Regions from separate parts of the Anaerotignum faecicola genome, predicted to be linked through region 1. Evidence: riboswitches for the same ligand, from Rfam matches in the RefSeq annotation. Region 1 holds a riboswitch; each other region holds the start of a gene.
What was found. A riboswitch is a leader RNA that binds a small molecule or an ion and turns the genes downstream of it on or off. The one in region 1 is predicted to bind cyclic di-GMP.

Region 1 (6,168 bases):
TCTCCGGCGTTTCCGATTTATCCCGCAGGAAAAGCAGCTCCTGTTCGGTATCCATCTCTTTTAGTTCTGCCTCCAGTGCATCCGCATCCGCATCCTGCAGCACCAGCAGGATATACACCACAACACCATCCTCCGGCATTTCTCCATAAATATAATTGCGGTAAGGCGATCGGCGGTTAGAAAGATACAATTCTCGTTCCACCTCATTTTTAAATTCGCCAAAATAAATCAAAAGCACATTTTGCCAGACCACGTTCAGGAAATAATGATACTCCTTCTCCTTCACAAGGGTGCAGATTCTGTCCACCCATTCCTTCGGCAGTCCGCTTGTCGCACGGTATCGCTTATCCTTCACATCATACAGCACCGCCCCATCCATCGCGATAACAGGCAGGCGCAAATCAAGCCCCTTTAAATCCGCCATCAGCGAAGCGGGTGTACGCTCTGTCGCAATGGTAAACGGCAGGCCATCCTGCAAAAGCTGATTCAGCTCAAAGGAGGCATAGGGCGAAATACCGTTTTTTTCATCGTATAATGCCCCGTCAAAGCCCGTCACAAAGAGATAGTTCTCTGTCCTTTTCCGTGGCAGATGCAGATTATTGACCCCCAGAGAAACCAGAATCCCGATAATCGTTTCAACAGAACGATTGATTGCCCCCTCCAGCGGTGTATACCCCACATTAGAGAGGCAGACACTCAGCAGTACAATCCCTGCCAGCGCAGAAGCACCCGTGCGCTTCAATAAAACCGTCACATACATCACAGGAATGACCGCAAAGGAAATCACCAGATATCGCAGGATACGCACCTGATAGGGAATATATTGGATCAGATACAGCACCAGAAGCGCAAAGACCGCCCCAAGCAGTGTGCCGATAATACGGTTTATGGAAACCTGTATGCTGTTTTCCGCATAGGGCTGCATACAGATAATCGCGGCAATCGTAGAAAAAATCGGTACGCCTTCCTCTCCGCGCAGAACATAAAGAAAAAAGCAGATGGCAACCGCCAATGCTGTTTTCACCATACGCATACCGACTCTCGGAATATTTGCAACCATAGGATTTCACTCCTTTTCGCTGTTCTTATTGGCAAAGTATAGAGGAAATCCCTTCTTTCTGTCAAGCTATCTGCCAAAAAAATGCAGGAAAATGCTTATTTTACACGGTTTCCCCCTCACATAACAAAAAAACGCAGAATTTTCATCTGCGCTTTTTTTATAAATATGCCGTACCCTCTGCCACGATAGCAACGCTGCCCGTAATTTCAATTTTCGTAACCGCTCCATTCTGATAGGAAGCTGTTGCGCGCATCACGCCGCCGGGCTGCTTGAGGGAAACGGTAACATCCTTCTTCTCCCTTGCCGCCAGATATGCCCCGACAGCAGAGGTTCCGCTGCCGCAGCCTCTTTCCCAGATGAGACTGACATCCTCCACCGCAACCAACGGTTTCAAGCTTTTCTCCTGCTCATCAAACAGCAGAAGCCCAAACACAGGCGGCAGCTCCTTCGCCCAGACCCTTGCCGCGTGTTCCGCCTTTTTTGCGGCATTCTCGCCCCAAAGGGACGCAGGGACGAGGATATGCGTAATGCCTGCGAAAACAACTGCGGTCAGCTCAATTCTTTCGCCGTCCAGCGTAAATGCTCTCTTTTCGATTGTCTGCGGTAAGGGCATTGCCACTCTGCCAAGAAAGCGATGCTCCGCTTCTCGTTTCATTTCGCAGCGAACAAGCTCCTCCGCACCGGAAACCTCAAGCGTAATTTCCGTTTTTTCGCCAATCTGCAGATTTTTCTTCTGCGCCAGCCATGCCGCCAGAGAAAGGCTGGCATTGCCGCAAAATTCCCCCGCCATCATTTGCAGGCGTTTTTCTGCCGCAGGATTTTCCGCTTCCTCGATATAGCCTGCCTGCTCAGCGTATACACTGCCATAGGCAATCAGCCTTTCTGCCACAGCAAGCTGCTTCTCTCTTGCCACAGGCGTTTCGATGAGCAGTGTCATATTTTCCGTAGGGCTTGCTTTGATGAATTTCACTTCCATCCGACCACTTCCTTACTGCTGAAAACGGCTCAGGAAGGCTTTGGTACGTTCTTGCTGGGGATGATTGATGACCTGTTCGGGTTCGCCCTCCTCCACAATCACGCCGCCATCCATAAAAATAATATGATCGGAAACATCCCTTGCAAAGGACATTTCATGTGTCACGATTACCATTGTCATGTGTTCCGCCGCCAAATCCTTGATAACCTTCAGAATTTCGCCCGTCAACTCAGGGTCAAGCGCGGAGGTCGGCTCGTCAAAGAAAAGAATTTTCGGCTTCATTGCCAATGCACGCGCAATGGAAACACGCTGCTGCTGTCCGCCCGAAAGCTCACAGGGATAAGCGTTTTCCTTGTCCGCCAGTCCCATTTTTTTCAGCAGCTCCCTTGCCTCGGCATAAATTTCCTCTTTTTTGCGCTTGCCGATCAGAATCGGCGGTTCGGTGATATTTTTCATGACGGAATAATGGGGAAACAGATTAAAATTCTGGAACACCAGACCGAAATGCTTTTTGATGCCCTGCAGGGTTTCCTTTGCGGCATAAACCGCCTTGCCCTGTGCGTCCGCCTTTGCGGCATAGTCTCCCAAATAAATCAAATCGCCGCCATCCATGGTTTCCAACATGGTTGCGCAGCGCAGAAGGGTTGATTTCCCAGAGCCGGAAGGCCCAATGATAGACACAACCTGTCCTTCTGTTACAGACAGAGAAATATCCTTCAGCACTTCGTTTTCCCCGAAGCTTTTATTGCAGTGCTTAATTTCCAATACCTTATTCATTGTATGCCCTCCTTTCTTAATGGTAATAGCTCAGTTTCTTTTCAATGCGTTCCATTGCGAATGCAACCACAGCATTGAAGATGAAATAGAACACACCCGCAACGAACAGGGGCATAATACTTGTTCTTGCAGATGCAATCTGTTTTGCTACGGTGAACATTTCCTCATACGCCAGTACGAACGCCAGAGAGGTATCCTTTACCAGTGTGATAACCTCATTCGTCACAGGAGGCAGTACGCGCTTCACCATCTGCGGGAAAATGATGCGGAAAAAGGTCTGGTTTTTATTATACCCCAGAACGGATGCCGCCTCATATTGTCCCTTGGGGATGGATTCGATACCGGAACGGTAAATTTCCGCAAAATATGCCGCATAGTTAATGGAAAAGCCGATGATAATCGCAGCGAAGCGGTACCATCTGGGCAAAGAAATACGGAACAGATAATAAGGTGCAAAATTCACCACCAGAAGCTGCAGCATCAGAGGCGTGCCGCGCAGAATGGCAATGAAAACCTTAATGACTGCCTGTAAGGGCTTTATTTTTGACATACGCCCGAAGGCAACCAAAAGCCCCAAGGGCATGGAAAACAGCAGTGTCAGCACAAAAATCATCAGGGAGGAGCCCATGCCGCTTACCAGCTGCTGTGCAATAATCGCAAAATTCATAGTAAATTTCCTTTCTTAACCGTAAAATGCAGGAATCCGAGAAATTCCTAAAACGCAGGAAAGGCGGCAGGAGCTTTCCCACCGTCTTTCCCAGCTTTTTTCATAACTGTCTCTTTCTTATTTTCCCAGGCAAAGCATCTGATCCAGATTGTAATCCTTATACTTTGCTGCGATTTCTGCCAGAGTACCGTCCTCTGCCATTTCGTCCAGTGTTGCCTGTACCTGATCTCTCAGTTCTTCATTGCCCTTCTTGAAGCCGATTGCATACTGCTCTGTGGAAAGGGGCTCTTCCAGCATTCTGAATTTATCTGCCTTTGTTGTCAGCTGATACTGTGCTACGCCGATATCTACCGCGATGGCATCATTTGTGCCTGCCTCCAGATTCATGAATGCTGTGTTGTAATCTGCGATTTCATCCAGAGATGCGAAGGAATTTACTACATCTGCCTTGGATTCATCCTGCAAAGCGGAAAGTGCGGAGGAGCCTGCCTGTGTAATAACGTGCTTGCCTGCCAGATCAGCCTCTGTCTGAATATCGGAATCCGCTCTTACAATATATACGATGCTGTTGTCAACATAGGGTTTGGAGAAGGTGTATTCATCCTCTCTGCCTGTCATGGTGAAGCCGTTCCAGATACAGTCGATTGCACCGCTGTTCAGCTCCATATCCTTTGCATCCCAGTCGATGGGCTGCTTTACCAGCTCCCAGCCGTTTCTTTCGCAGACCTCAGCAGCCAGATCCAGATCAAAGCCGGCATAATCGCCGCTCTCTGTTCTGTAGCCATAAGGAGGATATTCCGCATCGAAGCCTACAGTGAAGGTCTTTGCGCTGTCAGAGCCGCCGCAGCCTGCCAGAACAGACGCACCCATAACCATTGTCAAAAACAGTGCCAAATACTTTTTCATACGCTATCGTCCCCTTTTTCATATCGTTTTTTCGTTCCTGCGGAGCGCCGCTCCTTTGTTCTTCATCATAGTATCACATTGCTACGCTAAAGTAAAGCAAAAGAATCTGCTTTTTCTTCCTTATTTTTTATGCAAAATACACAAGTCCTCTCATGCCCTGTGTGCAGTGCCTGCCACCTCTTTCTCCCATCCGTCTGTACGCCGAGTTTTTGTCGATTTTTCAGATTTTTTGCGATTTTCTATTGACAAACGCGAAAAAAGGTATATAGTGTAGGTATAAAAAATAATACAATCAATATCAGTAAAAGATGCAGCCGTAGTCGACAGCATCTCAAACGATAATAGCAAACCCATCGAAAGGTGGCGACGCAAAGCTATAGGGCCTTCCCCCTTGAAAAAGGGCTGGCAGCCAGTTACCGAAAGGAGATTCCGTATGAAACGGCTTTTTTCTTGTGTTTGCACATTTGTTGCAGCCTTTATTTTAATGTCTATGACAGGCGTGGTAACAGCCAGCGCTTCTACAGGTTCTATTGACACTTCCCATGCAAAAGATGGTTTTGTTACCGTAAATTACACTTCCGATTCCAAATTGAAGGTCGGCATCCAGTACGGTGACAATAAGACCTCCTATAAAAACTGCCCCAGCGGCAAAACTGCAGAGTTCTCTCTGGATCAGGGCGATGGCACATACACCATTACCGTATGTGAAAACATTTCCGGTACAACCTATCAGGTTGTCAGCAGAGAAACCGTAAATGCAAAAATCAAAAACGAATATGCTCCCTACCTTATCTCCACCGCAGATGTGCAGTTTGCAGCAGGTGATGCAGTCAGCCAAAAGGCGGCTGAAATCTGCAAGGGCGCAGCAACCGATGCAGAAAAGGTAACCGCAATCTACAACTACATTGCAGGGCATTACACCTACGATACAAAGCTTGCAGATGAAATCACATCCGGCAAGGTAAGCAAATATATCCCTGACACAAGTGCTACGCTGAACAGTAGCAAGGGCATCTGCTATGACCTGTCTTCTCTGTTTGCAGCTATGTGCCGCAGCCAGAGCATCCCTTGCTCTTTGACAAAGGGCTATGCCGGCAGAAGCTACCATGCTTGGAACAAGGTAAACGTAGACGGTGCTTGGTATCAGATTGATTTGACCTACGCTGTAACAGAGCGTGTACTGAACGCAAACAGCCTGTCCGATTGCGTATCTCCTTTGCACTACGCACAGCAGAGCGATTCTCTTGCAATCGCAGCATAACAGATTGTAATAATGTAATAAAGAAAAAACACATAGCAGGAAGTCTTTTCTTCGCTATATGTTTCCTATAACAAAACCATTTCTACCTTTACAGATAACGCAGACACAAACGCATGGTATTATCTGGCGGTACAGGAAGCAACCAATAGCCACTACAACACAAGCAAGGAAAACTCTGCCTATGAAAAATGGACAGGCTTGCGCAAAACACTTGATTGAATCGGATTAAGATGATTATAATAAATTCGATTCAGGTGTTTTGCATAAAAGCAACGCTTATTTTTCATTAAAAACAGACAAGTTTTCTATATTTAGATAGCGGCATGTCCCCATTTTCCGTGCCGTCATCATTTTTCCATATTTTTTCAACAAAACTTGCATATAATTGCATACAAATATGTTGAGAATCCACAAAAATACTTGAAATTTTATCAAGTTGTGATATAATACATTGTAACAGAACTTTGCAATGTATTTTATCTATATAAATACATTATAGTATTATCTGTGCGGCTCGTTGA
Region 2 (6,168 bases), on a different contig from region 1:
GGGAGACGCTTCAGCACACGGTTTACCAGAGACATGGTTTCTGCACGGGTAATCTGATTCTGGGGACGGAATGTATCGTCGCCGTAGCCGCTTACCCAGCCATGGTTCGCCGCAACCGTAATCTCGCCTTCTGCCCAATGCCCGATGATATCGGTGAAGCTTACGGGCGTTTTGTCGCCGTTGTTGTCAAAGCGTGTTGCGATTGCCGCAAATTCCGCACGCGTGATGGGTGCGTTCGGGCGGAATGTCCCATCGGGATACCCTGCGATAATGCCCATCCTGCTCAGCGTGGAAACGGAGCTGCAATACCATGCATCTGCCGCCACATCGGAGAAATCATTCTGATGTGTGAAGTTTTCACTGCGGATACCATCCTCAAGCAGACGGAAGAAGATTGCCGCTACCTCTGCACGGGTGATGGAATTCTGCGGCTGTACTTCGCCATTCCCGTAACCAACAATGTAAGCAAAGTGGTCAGTGTTGTTCAGACCCAGTGCGTCATCATCAGGAATTTCTACTGTCGGCTTGGGCTTGGGACGATGTCCGCCGCCACCGCCGCCACCACCGCTGGGAGGTGCGGGTTTGTATGCCGCTTTCAATGCCATCGAGGTCGTTTCTCCTGCGATGGGAGTGTATTCATCATAATATTTAGAACCGTCTACTTCTTTTCCCCAACGCGAGATAGCATCCCAGTCATTTTTTTCGGTATTCCATTTATACCAACCGTCATAGAACCAACCGGTGATTTCTTTGCCATCAGCAAGAATTTTGTCACCGGACATATCGGTAGCTTTTGGAAGCGTAGAAGTAGAATTATACAGGAATAAATCATCAGCCATATCGGTTGCCGTGTTGTTATACAGAGCTACACCTTCCTCAACAGTCAGATTTGTGTGATCATAGGTGTAAACACCGCCACCAGCTGTAGCGGTATTATTTTTTACAGAAGCACCTGCTTCAATGTTTATAGTCATAGGTGCTTCTGTGTTTGGATATGCATAGGTGGCAATACCACCGCCGGTAGCGGCATTGTTTTCCTCAATACAAGCACCTTCGGAGCATGTGATGATCGGCTGAAAGGCTCCGACAGTCTGTGCGTAGATACCGCCACCGCGAACAGAGGCTTGATTATTTTTAATATCAACCTTGCCTAAATTCAGAGAGGTGACATTAAGGGCACTAATGCCGCCACCTTCATTTGTAGCACTATTGCCACAAATGCGGGTTGAATCTCCGACTGTTAACATAGTATTGTTACCTAAATAGATACCGCCGCCGCTGTGGGTAGATTTGTTTTTGGTGATTTCAGTTCCGCTAATAGAGCATGGGAGGCTTTGTTCTGCAGTCTGCACAGAATCATAGTAAATGCCCCCACCATTATAAGTACATTCATTTTCTGAAATAGAGCCGCCTGTAATTGTAAATTCAACAGGAAATATAGATTTACTACTGCTATTTACAGGACCGATGCAGATACCGCCGCCACTCTGGATCGCTTTATTCTTGCTAATTGTAGTGTCAGTCATGATAAGAGAACCACCTCTTACACCAAGACCGCCGCCATAGCTAGTGTTGCCTTTGTTAGCAGTATTGTCTGTAATCCGAACATCGTTTATGATTAAGTCGCTTCTGAAGGAAGAAATACCACCGCCGGCTGCGTATAAGTTACCATGACCGTCTACCGCTGTATTTCCGGAAATAGTACCACCCTTGATTGTAACGGTACTGTTTGAACAGAAGATACCGCCACCATACCTTGCTTTATTGCCTTCAATATTACAGTCCGTTAATTCAACAGTGCAGGAACTGATACGGATGCCGCCACCACAGCGGATGAAAGCTTGGTTATTTTCACCGTCCTGTTTGCTTGAAAGATCCCCACCTGTAATAGTACCATTTTTGATTTTAACATTGATTACCGGAAGATTAAACGTATCCGGATAGGTCTCCTCATATTCAGAGAGGAAGGGGGAGCTTTTGAAATCGATATTGGGGAAATATGGATTTTCAATGCTATGGCTTTGTCGGAGTATCGTTTTAAGCTCATCTGGAAAATCAACCGTAGGAGTAATTTCAATCGCACGTTCTCCTTCGTCGGCAGTTAAGGTTTTCCCATTCAAATTCAGTGTAATAGATTTGTTGATACTGATGTTTGCGGTTACATCCTTCGCCAGTACAACGGTATCGCCGTCTTGAGCAGCTCTGATTGCTTCTTTCAACGTATCGTATTGTGTTCCATCGATGGTTGCCTCATGCTTTACTTCGCCAGTTGTTTCGTCTTTGTTTTCATCTTCACCCTTGATAGGAGCAGGGTTGCTTTCGCCCTCGTCTTTCGTTGCTTCTCCACCGCTTACAGGTGCCAGTAAAGGCTTTAAGGTTTCATCTTTACCGTTCTGCCCCTCACCGGAAGAAGTAGAAGTACCGGTTGTCCCTGAGGGGGGGGCAGTTTCGGTCTTCTGTCCGCCGTTCTCAGGTGTGCTTGTTGGTTCTGTTGTTTCGCTGTTGCTTGTTCCGCTTCCATTGGACGAGCCGTCAGACTGTTCTGCAGCAGGCGCGCTATTCGTCTGCTGAGAGCCTTCGCCCCCGGCACCATCCTCTGCGAATACCCCAACTGGCGGCAGGGCAAGCGTCATAGAAAGTGCCAATGTCCAAGTGAGAAGCTTCTTGCCTTTGTTTTTCTCTGTCATAAAAACCCCCCTTTTCCTGTTTGCGGGTTTCGGAACAGGGAAACAATATGTATTTCGGTAGCCGGCTGTCCTGCGGCAAATCCCCTCGCCGTTTAGACCCTTGGCTTTGCGACATCGGCTTTCACCGATTGTGCCTTTTTCTGTACATACGCCCGTTCCTGCGTCCGCACAGAAATAAAAATAGTTACATTAGTGTTGTATAAGAATAGAATAGCATATTCACATAAAAAGACAAGTGCCTTTTTATTTTTTTGTAATATTTTGCCATACAAAAAGAGACAAAATCCTTAAAAAAGAGTATAATATGAAAAAACAATGAACGAGGTGAGCCCTTTTATGAATGATTTCGTAAAGAAAATGTTGGATTATAACCGTGCCTTCGTGGAGCATGGTCTCTATGAAAAGTATACCACAACCAAGTATCCGGACCGTAAAATCGCCATTCTTGCCTGCATGGATACCCGCATGACGGAGCTTCTGCCTGCCGCCCTCGGCTTGAAAAACGGCGATGTCAAGCTGATTAAAAACGCAGGCGGTCGCGTGATGCACCCCTATGGCAGTGTCATTTTCAGCCTTCTGGTTGCAGTCTATGAGCTGGGCGTGGATACGGTCGTTGTCATCGGGCATGATGATTGCGGCGGTCGCCTGCTTGACCCGAAGGAAATGATTGCCAAGATGAAGGAACGCGGCATTTCACAGGAAGCGATTGACCATGTGGATGAAAACCATAAAAACGTGGAGCAATGGCTGACCGGCTTCGGGGATATCAATCATTCTGTGCAAAGCACCGTCGATGCCATTAGGGAGCATCCGCTGCTGCCTAAGGATCTGGAGGTGCTCGGCTTCATCATGGACCCCCATACGGGCGCAGTCCGCGGCGTTTCCGAGAGAAAAGAATAAAATACAAAAAGTCGCTTTTCGCTTTACGAACGGCGGCTTTTTTTCTTTTACGGAAAATTTATAAAATTTCGCTTGACAGAATGGACATACAGCTGTATGTTATAAATAAACATACACTTGTAGGTAAAAGAGGTGAACCCCATGGAAAAACAGAAATTACCCGATACAGAGCTCAAGGTCATGCAGGCAATCTGGCATATCGAATCCCCTGCCAGCACCTCTGCCGTCCGCGAGGAGCTGCAAAAGGAACGCCCTTGGAATTTATCCGCTTTGCAGACCCTTCTGGGCAGACTGGTGCGCCGTGGCTTTTTGCAGACGGAGAAGCAGGGCAAAAGCCGCTATTATACCCCCCTCGTCACAGATGAGGACTATCTCGCGGAGGATAGCCGCCGCTATTTTCAGAAATGGACGGGTGGCTCTCTCAGGGATTTGGTTGCCTGTCTTTATGTCAATCATTCGGTTACAAAAGAGGACTTAGAAGAATTGAAGGCGTTTATCGAGGACGAAACGGAGGGGTGAGCTGCCATGCGTATTTTTCTGGAATATTTGAAGGTCGGCCTTTGGATGCTTCCGATTATTCTGCCGGCACTTTGGCTTTTGCCGCGCCTGTCTAAGCGGTATGCCGCTAAGGTATCCTATGTCATCTGGCTTGTGCTTGCCGTGCGTCTGCTCATTCCGTGGAATCTGACCCTTCCGCAGGAAACCGCCCCCATCCATGTGGCAATTTCCGAGGAGCAGGCGAATGAATGGGTACAGGCGAAATTCAATCCCGTGCAGGCACCGCCAAAGGCAGAAGGCGCAGCAGCCGCAGCACAAAAGCAGACACAGCCCCAAGCCGAACCCTTGCAGCCCTTGCAGATTGGCTTTGCGCTCTGGCTGGCAGGCGTGCTGTTTTTCGCCCTGCGGACAGCGGTTTCCGTTTTTCGGATGAAAAGGCTGCTCCGCCGTTGGGAGAAAGAGCCCTCTGCCGAAGCAAAGGCGTTTTTCGCCGAAACGGCAGGCAAAACGCAGCCGCGGCTCATGGTTTGCCCTGTGCTGGAAAGTCCTATGGCGGTCGGTTTATTCCGCACAACTGTCTATCTGCCCCATGAGCACTACACCGCGCAGGAGCTGGAAATGATTTTCCGTCATGAGCTGATCCATTGGCGGCGGAAGGATTTGTGGTATAAGCTGCTGCTGCTTGCCGCAAGAAGTATCCATTGGTGCAACCCTTTGGTCTGGCGGATGGCAAAGCGCGCAGAGCGGGATTTGGAAATTTCCTGCGACAGCATGGCGGTGCAGGGCAGGGATGCGGCGTATCGCAAGGCGTATGGCCTGATGATTTTGCAGGAGGCGGAGCGCAGCATCGAAAAGCAGGCAGCATTGACAACCTGTTTCACCGATGGGAAACGGGCATTGCAGGAAAGGCTGGTGGAGATTATGAATCAAAGCAAACGAAAAAAGGGCATGGCACTGGTTTCTGTTATGCTTGTGCTGACATTGACCTGCGGTTGCCTCATCAGCTGTGGAAAGGACGAGAAAGCATCGGAGTCCACGCAGGATACAGCAGTAAGTCAAGGCACCCTGACCGCAGAACAGCGCAAGCTGACTGAGCGGTGGGCAGAGGCTCTTTCCGACAGAGATGGCAAAATCCGCTATAAAGAGATGGGCAAGGCTGCCAAGGCGCAGTTTATCGCAGAGCAGAAGGCGCTTGGTGGCGAGGATTGGAATTATGTCATCGGCGGCTCCAGCCCTTGGGTGGATTCCTATACCATCGAGGAGCGCGAAAATGCAGCCATGATTACCTATACCATGCAGGATAGCCAGCCTGCTTATTACACCATGAAGGAGCTTTTGAAATTCGGGGAGGAAAACGGAAAAACCGTTGTCGCCGGCTATCTCACCTCCAATCTCTATTGGGAGGACGGCAAGGTGCATCCCACCGTTTCCCGTACAGAATCGGATTTGGACGAAGGTATTTGGGACTTTCTTTCGCAGAGCGTGGTCGGCTTTATCAGCCAAAGCGGTTGGGATGTGTATGAATTGGAGGCCTTCAATTTTAACCGCATCAGCGTGACACGCACCCCTCTGGCAAACGGCAGAGAACAGGTGACCGTGGATTTCGGCTTGAATATGCATTATAGAAATCCCTTCCGCGACCCCGATGAGGCAGGCTATATCCGCCGCGCAAAGGAGGCGGGACAGTCTGTGTATGCTGTGTATTATAAGGAATATTATGAGGAAAAAGAGGGAAATACCTATTTCCGCTTTACCTGCGAGGTGCAGGCGGATGCACAGAAAATCAATGAGGACACCTGCTATCCGGAAACCTTCCATCTCTATAATGATGATTTCGATCCGCATAGGATTACCTTTCACAAGAAAAATCCCGCTTGGGATGGTTGGTATGAGGAAACACCTACGGATGGCTGGTTCTGCACCGTTACCCCTGCCAAGGATGCGAATACCGTCACCGTTGCCAGAAAAATCCGTATCGAGGATGCCACAGGCAGAACGAATAACGGCTATTTCGATTTGAATCTTGACTATACGACCACCCTCCCCGTTGCGGAGGATGCAGCCTTTACCGTTGGCGGCGCAG
Region 3 (6,168 bases), on a different contig from region 1:
GGGCATGGTAAATGTGTATTCGTTATTGTTCACCTTTTTCAGCTTTACGGCGCTGTTGTTTTTGTCCTTTACCGTCATCTTGTCCAGCTGATAGCCGCTGTCGGGGGTTGCCTTGATGGTCACTGTTTCGCCGGCTTCTGCCTTCGCGGGGGTAACGGAGATTTCGCCGTTTTCCGTCTTACCTGTGCTTACGCCGTAGGTCGGGGCGGAGGTGTCAGAGGAAGAAGAACCGGATTTTCTGCGTGTTACGGAAACAACACAGCTTGCAGGTTCATAATTGCCGCCCATGTCTGTTGTAAATGTATACTCCATAGTTGCATTCGGCAAAGAAGCCTTTAAGCCCTCTACCTTAATGCTGTCAACGTCGCATACAACCTTTGCTGTATCTCCGTTGCAAACGCCGTCAACCGTAAATGTAACACTGCCTGCGCCTTTCAATGTGCTATTATCTACAGTTAATTCTACCTTCTTGGGTGCAACTGTAAAAGGAATCGTTTTTGCAGCTTCTTCGCTGTCAGCCCACTTATAATTATCTGCATCCTTCAAGGTTAAAACAACATCATACACACCGGCATTCTTTCCGCCTTCATTCTTTGTAACATCATAATCAGCTGTTGCGGTTACATCTGCTTTCAATACTGTGCCGTTATAGATCTTGCTTTCCACCGTAGGCACTGCCACTTCTTTCTTTGTAATGGAAATTGCTGTCGCACTGCTTACGGCTGTTTTGCCTTCTGCATCCGTAATCTTAACGGTATAGCTTCCGCTGTCCGCAACATTTTTCGCGGTATATGTAGCTTTTGTTGCGCCTTCAATAGCTACGCCGTTCTTCTGCCACTGATATGTAACACCGGAAACAGACGTTGCCGCTGTGAGAGTAACATTCCCGCCGTCATACTGCTTTGTCGCATTGCCTGTTACGGAAACTGTAGGTGCATTCAGCTTCCACTGCGCATAAACGGTAATATCCGCGGTCGTGGGAATAATATCACTAACCGCATAGGCAGTGCCTTTGCCATCTTTCGCTGTGTTCCATCCGGTAAATGTATAACCGGCACGTCTAAAGCTGCTTGCTTTTGCAAGATGCTCATTTCCTTTAATTTCAGCATACGTTTTTGCCGTTACACCGCTGATATTCGCATCATAAGTAACTTCAATCGTATTTGTAGAATCCTTCAAAGTCCATTTTGCATAATAATTTTCGCTGTCCTTAGGCTTACCTGTATATGCCGCATCGGAAAAGTCTGCGTTTTTGTGCCATTCCACAGTATAGCCCGGACGAGAAACAGCCTCAAAACCTGTCTTTGTCATATCAACTGTTCCGCCGTTTGTCACATAGCAGGTTTTAGTCACAGAACCGGCTTTATTTTTAGCTAATAAGGCATTTAAGATGTCGTTGTTATTTACATAAATATCCTTATGATTATTTGCCCATTCAGGTGCCACTTCGCCTTCTTTAGTATTATACCAGTTATTGATGCACCAATCCCCGATGGTAAAATCAGAAGAATAGACATCACTCATATCATAAATTTTCACAGGTGTTCTCTGGAAAGCACCGACACCAAGCGTTTTTACTCCGCCGGGAAGATACATTTTCAGCACCCTTGTATCATAAAACGCACCGTCTTCAATTGTTTCAAGTTTAGAATTCTTTGAAATATTTACCTCTGCAAGAGAAGTACATCTATTGAATGCCTGTTTCCCAATAACTGTTACGCTGTCCGGAATTGCAATGCTTGTAATGCTTGTCTGTTGAAAAGCACGATTCCCGATTGTTTCAAGTTTAGAATTCTTTGAAATATTTACCTCCGTAAGAGAAGTGCATCCGTTAAATGCCTGTTCCCCGATAGCTGTTACGCTGTCCGGAATCGTAATACTTGTAATATTTGTATGTTCAAAAGCATGGTTCCCGATTTTTGTAATACCGTTTCCGATTTCAAGAGTTTCCAAATTGGTACATTCACTTAAGAAATTATTGGGAATATTCTTTACACCGTCACCAAGCTTTACCTCTTTAAGAGTAGCCTTTTTCTCTTTCAAATTGAAATTGATTGTCCCTGCTCCCAGTTCAAAGGTTTCCAAGGGTGCGGCACCGGGATAGTCTTTTCCCCAAGTCCCTACAGTATCAGAAGAAAGAACCAAGCCCTCATCCCCTTCGATTTTAAGGGATTTCAGAGAAGGACAGTTGATAAATACACCCCTCCCCATGGATTTCACTTTACCAAGCTCTACGGATTCCAGCTTTTCGCATCCGCCGAAGGCATTCGAGCCCCAATACTCTCTACTTCTCCCTCAAAGATAATTTTCTTTAACTCTTTCAGCTGATAAGCGAAAAGGTCGGGCAGTTCCTTTACATCATTCCGAATAATCAGAGTTTTTACGCCGCTTCCAGTTAATACAACACTGGACGTTTTGCCGCCGTTTGGATTCTCGCCGCTATAAAAGTCCACATTCCCCGGATAGGTAAATGTATCAATATTTGCCAGATTACTCATACCATAGGGGCCTACTTCTTTTATATCCTTCAAACCATCGTCAAAATTGATTGTGTCAAATCCCGTTCCGCGGAATGCTGCTGTACAGATGGTATCAATCCATTCCGGCAGAGCAAGCTCACCGGTGTAGGTTTTTCCATCTACTATACAGGTATTCAGACTTTTATCTTTGTCAAAAAATCCGTAAGGAACGGCACTGCCTGTCAGCATTTCATGACCCGGTATCCAATAATCCGAAACATTTTTAGGCTTGAAATTTGTAAAATCAACCGTCGTAATCAAAGGGCAGTACGAATAAACACCGCTGCCGTAATGGGTTACGTTTTCATTAAATGTAATTGTCCCATTCAGCGCCAAATAAGAAAATGCATCTGTACCGATTCCTGTAATGCCATCTTCTACAATAACCTTTGTGATTGGAACAACCTCCTGTGTTGTTCTGTCAGCCTCGACATCGCTGAGTAAGGCTCTTCTCCAAGGAGCAATATCCCCCTCAAAGCTATCAATCGTAATATTTTTCCCGTAGTAATCTGCAATGTTGCCTTCGCCCGAAATGGTTAGGGTATAGCCACCTACTTCTTCGTATCCGTCCTCGGCTGTTGTTGCGTAGGAATATCCGTTTTCTTCCGCCTTGCGGTATAATGTATCGTTATTCTTTACCAGTTCCCACGAAACCTCATCTTCTTCCGTTGCACCGCAGTCCCCTTTTGCAAAAACTTCCCCTTCTGCAACGGCAGTTTCTTGGTCATCATCAGAAGCTGCGGAAATTCCATCTTCTATCTTTTCTTCCTTTACGGACTGCTCAGTCTTTTCCTGCTCTTCCTTCGCAGATTTTTCCCCTTTCTGCTCGTCCTGCTCCACCGTTTTCTCCTGTGCCTGAGGGTCGTCCGTCCCCTCCGCCGCGAATGCCGGCACAGAAACCATACTTGCCGCTACGGTCAGCGCAAGTGCCTTCGCATAATAATTTTTCTTCATATTTTTTCCTCCCTTTATCTGTACTTTCTTTATACCCAATGCGAATAAATTCCTTTTTTCTTCACAAACAGAAAAAGCACCGCCCCTATCCGGCAATGCTCGTTTTTTTGCAGCTGGCTGCCAGTTGAAAGGCCCTGTAGCTTTGCGTCATAGGCTTTCGCCTACTTTGCCGAATTATGCTTGTTTTCTGCGGAATTTATTATTTTATGCAATTTGAATTATGGCAAAAAGGGATTTCTATTACAACCTTAATTTATAAAAAATATCCTAATTTGTAATATTTTTTCGTAAGAGGGTGGTTTTGTTTCGTTTAAAGGCACTACAATAAAAAAGAAGGCAACCCATTTGGGTTGCCTTTTCATGAGAGATATCTTATTTTACTGCAGCAGCTGCTTCAAATCCGCCTCCGGAGTCGTGATTGGTGCAATCCCGAAATTCTCCACAAGGTACTGCAGCACATTGGGCGAAACAAATGCCGGCAAAGTCGGGCCAAGGCGAATGTTCTTGATGCCCAAATACAGCAGGGTCAGCAGGATACACACCGCCTTCTGCTCATACCAGGAAAGCACCATGGACAGCGGCAAATCATTCACGCCGCAGCCGAACGCATCGGCAAGCGCAACGGCAATCTGAATCGCACTGTAAGCATCATTGCACTGCCCGATATCCATCAGACGGGGCAGACCGCCAATGGTGCCAAGGTCAAGGTCATTGAAGCGGTATTTGCCACAGGCAAGCGTCAGCACAACCGTATCCGCAGGGGTCTGCTTTACAAACTCCGTATAATAATTGCGCCCGGGACGTGCCCCATCGCAGCCTGCAACAAGGAAGAAATGTCTGATTGCGCCGGCTTTCACTGCCTCGATGACCTTATCCGCCACCCCAAGCACCGTGCCGCGGGCAAAGCCTGTCATCACTGTATTGCCGCCATTGATGCCTGTAAGCATCCTATCCTCGGCATAACCGCCCAGCTCCAGTGCCTTTTCGATCACAGGGGTGAAGTCCTTATCCGCGCCGATATGCGTCATTTCGGGATAGGATACCACCTCTGTGGTGAATACGCGGTCGGCATAGCTTGCCTTCGGCGGCATCAGGCAGTTGGTGGTAAACAGCACCGGCGCAGGCAGCTCTGCAAATTCCTTCTGCTGATTCTGCCATGCTGTGCCGAAGTTGCCCTTGAGATGCGCATATTTTTTCAATTCGGGATAACCATGTGCAGGCAGCATTTCGCCATGGGTATAAATATTGATACCCCTGCCCTCGGTCTGCTCCAGCAGTAGCTTGAGATCATGCAGATCGTGACCGGAAATCACAATAAACGGCCCCTTTTCCACAGTCAGCGGAACGGTAACAGGTGCCGGCGTGCCGTAGCTTTCGGTATTTGCCTGATCCAGAAGCGCCATGCACTTGAGGTTTTTCTCACCGACCTCCATCACGATGGGCAGCAGCTCCTCCATGCCCCAATCCTCGCCGACAGCAAAAAGCGCCTTTGCGAAGAAATCGTTCACCGCATCATCGGTATAGCCCAGCACCAGGGCATGATGCGCATAGGCCGCCATGCCGCGCACCCCGAACAGAATCAGGGATTTCAGGCTGCGGATATCCTCCTGCGCATTCCAGAGATTCGTCATATCGTAATCGGCAGCGCGACCGCACGGAGCAGCACAGTCCGAACAGTCGGGCACAAGCCTTGCCTTTTCCGCATGTACGCGGTCAATCAGCTCGCGCAGTGTCTTTTCGTTGAAGCTTACATTTGTAACGGTGGTAAATAATCCCTCAATCATCAGCCGCCATGTGCCGTCATTCACATCGGGGGCATTGTCCGTTGCGCGCGCAAGCCCAATCAGCGCCCCTGTCAGCTCATCCTGCAGCTGTGCCACATCAGCAGTTTTGCCGCAAACGCCTGCATTTCCCATACAGCCGGTACATCCTGCCGTCTGCTCACACTGAAAACAAAACATTTTGTTGCCCATTTGAAACCCTCGCTTTCTTCTTTGTCCTCTTTTTAATCCAGAATTCTGCCATCTGTGGAGATGGTCACAACCTGCCATGGAATAAATTTCCCACTCTGCTGTAATGCCGTTTTTGCCGCAAATTCCAGACCGCCGCAGCAAGGAACCTCCATGCGGACAATGGTGACGCTTTTGATATCATTCTCACGAATGATTTCGGTCAGCTTCTCGGAATAATCCACACTGTCCAGCTTCGGACAGCCCACAAGGGTGATATGTCCCTTGATGAATTTTTCGTGGAAGGCGGCATAGGCATACGCGGTGCAGTCTGCGGCAATCAGCAGCTTTGCGCCGTCAAAATACGGTGCGCGTGCAGGAACCAGCTTAATCTGCACAGGCCACTGGGACAGGCGGCTGACCGCCTCTGTATTGCAAGCCGCGGCGGATTCTTCGTGTGCGATTGTTCTGGACTGACTTCCCGGACATCCGCAGGGAAGTGTCATCCCTTCTGTCTGCATTTTTTCCTGTAGCCTTCTGCGCTTATTTTCCTCCACTGCCTTTTCATCATACGCTGCCGCTTCGCGCTCCACAAAGGTAATCGCGGCAGTGGGGCAGGTAGGCAGGCAATCGCCCAGACCATCGCAGTAGTCATCGCGCATCAGCTGCGCCTTCCCGTTTACCATAGCGATTGCGCCTTCGTGACAAGCGGCGGCACAGGCACCGCAGCCATTGCATTTATTCTG

Region 2: linked by a shared signal. The riboswitch ahead of EJE48_RS03650 (S-layer homology domain-containing protein) and the one ahead of EJE48_RS10895 (transglutaminase-like domain-containing protein) in region 1 are both predicted to bind cyclic di-GMP.
Region 3: linked by a shared signal. The riboswitch ahead of EJE48_RS04780 (leucine-rich repeat protein) and the one ahead of EJE48_RS10895 (transglutaminase-like domain-containing protein) in region 1 are both predicted to bind cyclic di-GMP.

What each region holds. Positions count from the first base shown of each region.
Region 1 covers NZ_BHVZ01000014.1:192,819-198,986, reverse strand. Annotated here, with positions in the region: gene EJE48_RS10920 (HAD hydrolase family protein) at 1-1,060, opposite strand, end outside; gene EJE48_RS10915 (hypothetical protein) at 1,218-2,036, opposite strand; gene EJE48_RS10910 (amino acid ABC transporter ATP-binding protein) at 2,049-2,813, opposite strand; gene EJE48_RS10905 (amino acid ABC transporter permease) at 2,830-3,480, opposite strand; gene EJE48_RS10900 (amino acid ABC transporter substrate-binding protein) at 3,598-4,386, opposite strand; cyclic di-GMP riboswitch class I at 4,720-4,807, shown strand; gene EJE48_RS10895 (transglutaminase-like domain-containing protein) at 4,820-5,647, shown strand.
Region 2 covers NZ_BHVZ01000001.1:755,358-761,525, reverse strand. Annotated here, with positions in the region: gene EJE48_RS03650 (S-layer homology domain-containing protein) at 1-2,687, opposite strand, end outside; cyclic di-GMP riboswitch class I at 2,741-2,832, opposite strand; gene EJE48_RS03645 (beta-class carbonic anhydrase) at 3,024-3,587, shown strand; gene EJE48_RS03640 (BlaI/MecI/CopY family transcriptional regulator) at 3,729-4,106, shown strand; gene EJE48_RS03635 (M56 family metallopeptidase) at 4,113-6,168, shown strand, end outside.
Region 3 covers NZ_BHVZ01000001.1:977,184-983,351, forward strand. Annotated here, with positions in the region: gene EJE48_RS04775 (leucine-rich repeat protein) at 1-2,211, opposite strand, end outside; gene EJE48_RS04780 (leucine-rich repeat protein) at 2,232-3,473, opposite strand; cyclic di-GMP riboswitch class I at 3,579-3,654, opposite strand; gene hcp (hydroxylamine reductase) at 3,851-5,446, opposite strand; gene EJE48_RS04790 (ATP-binding protein) at 5,479-6,168, opposite strand, start outside.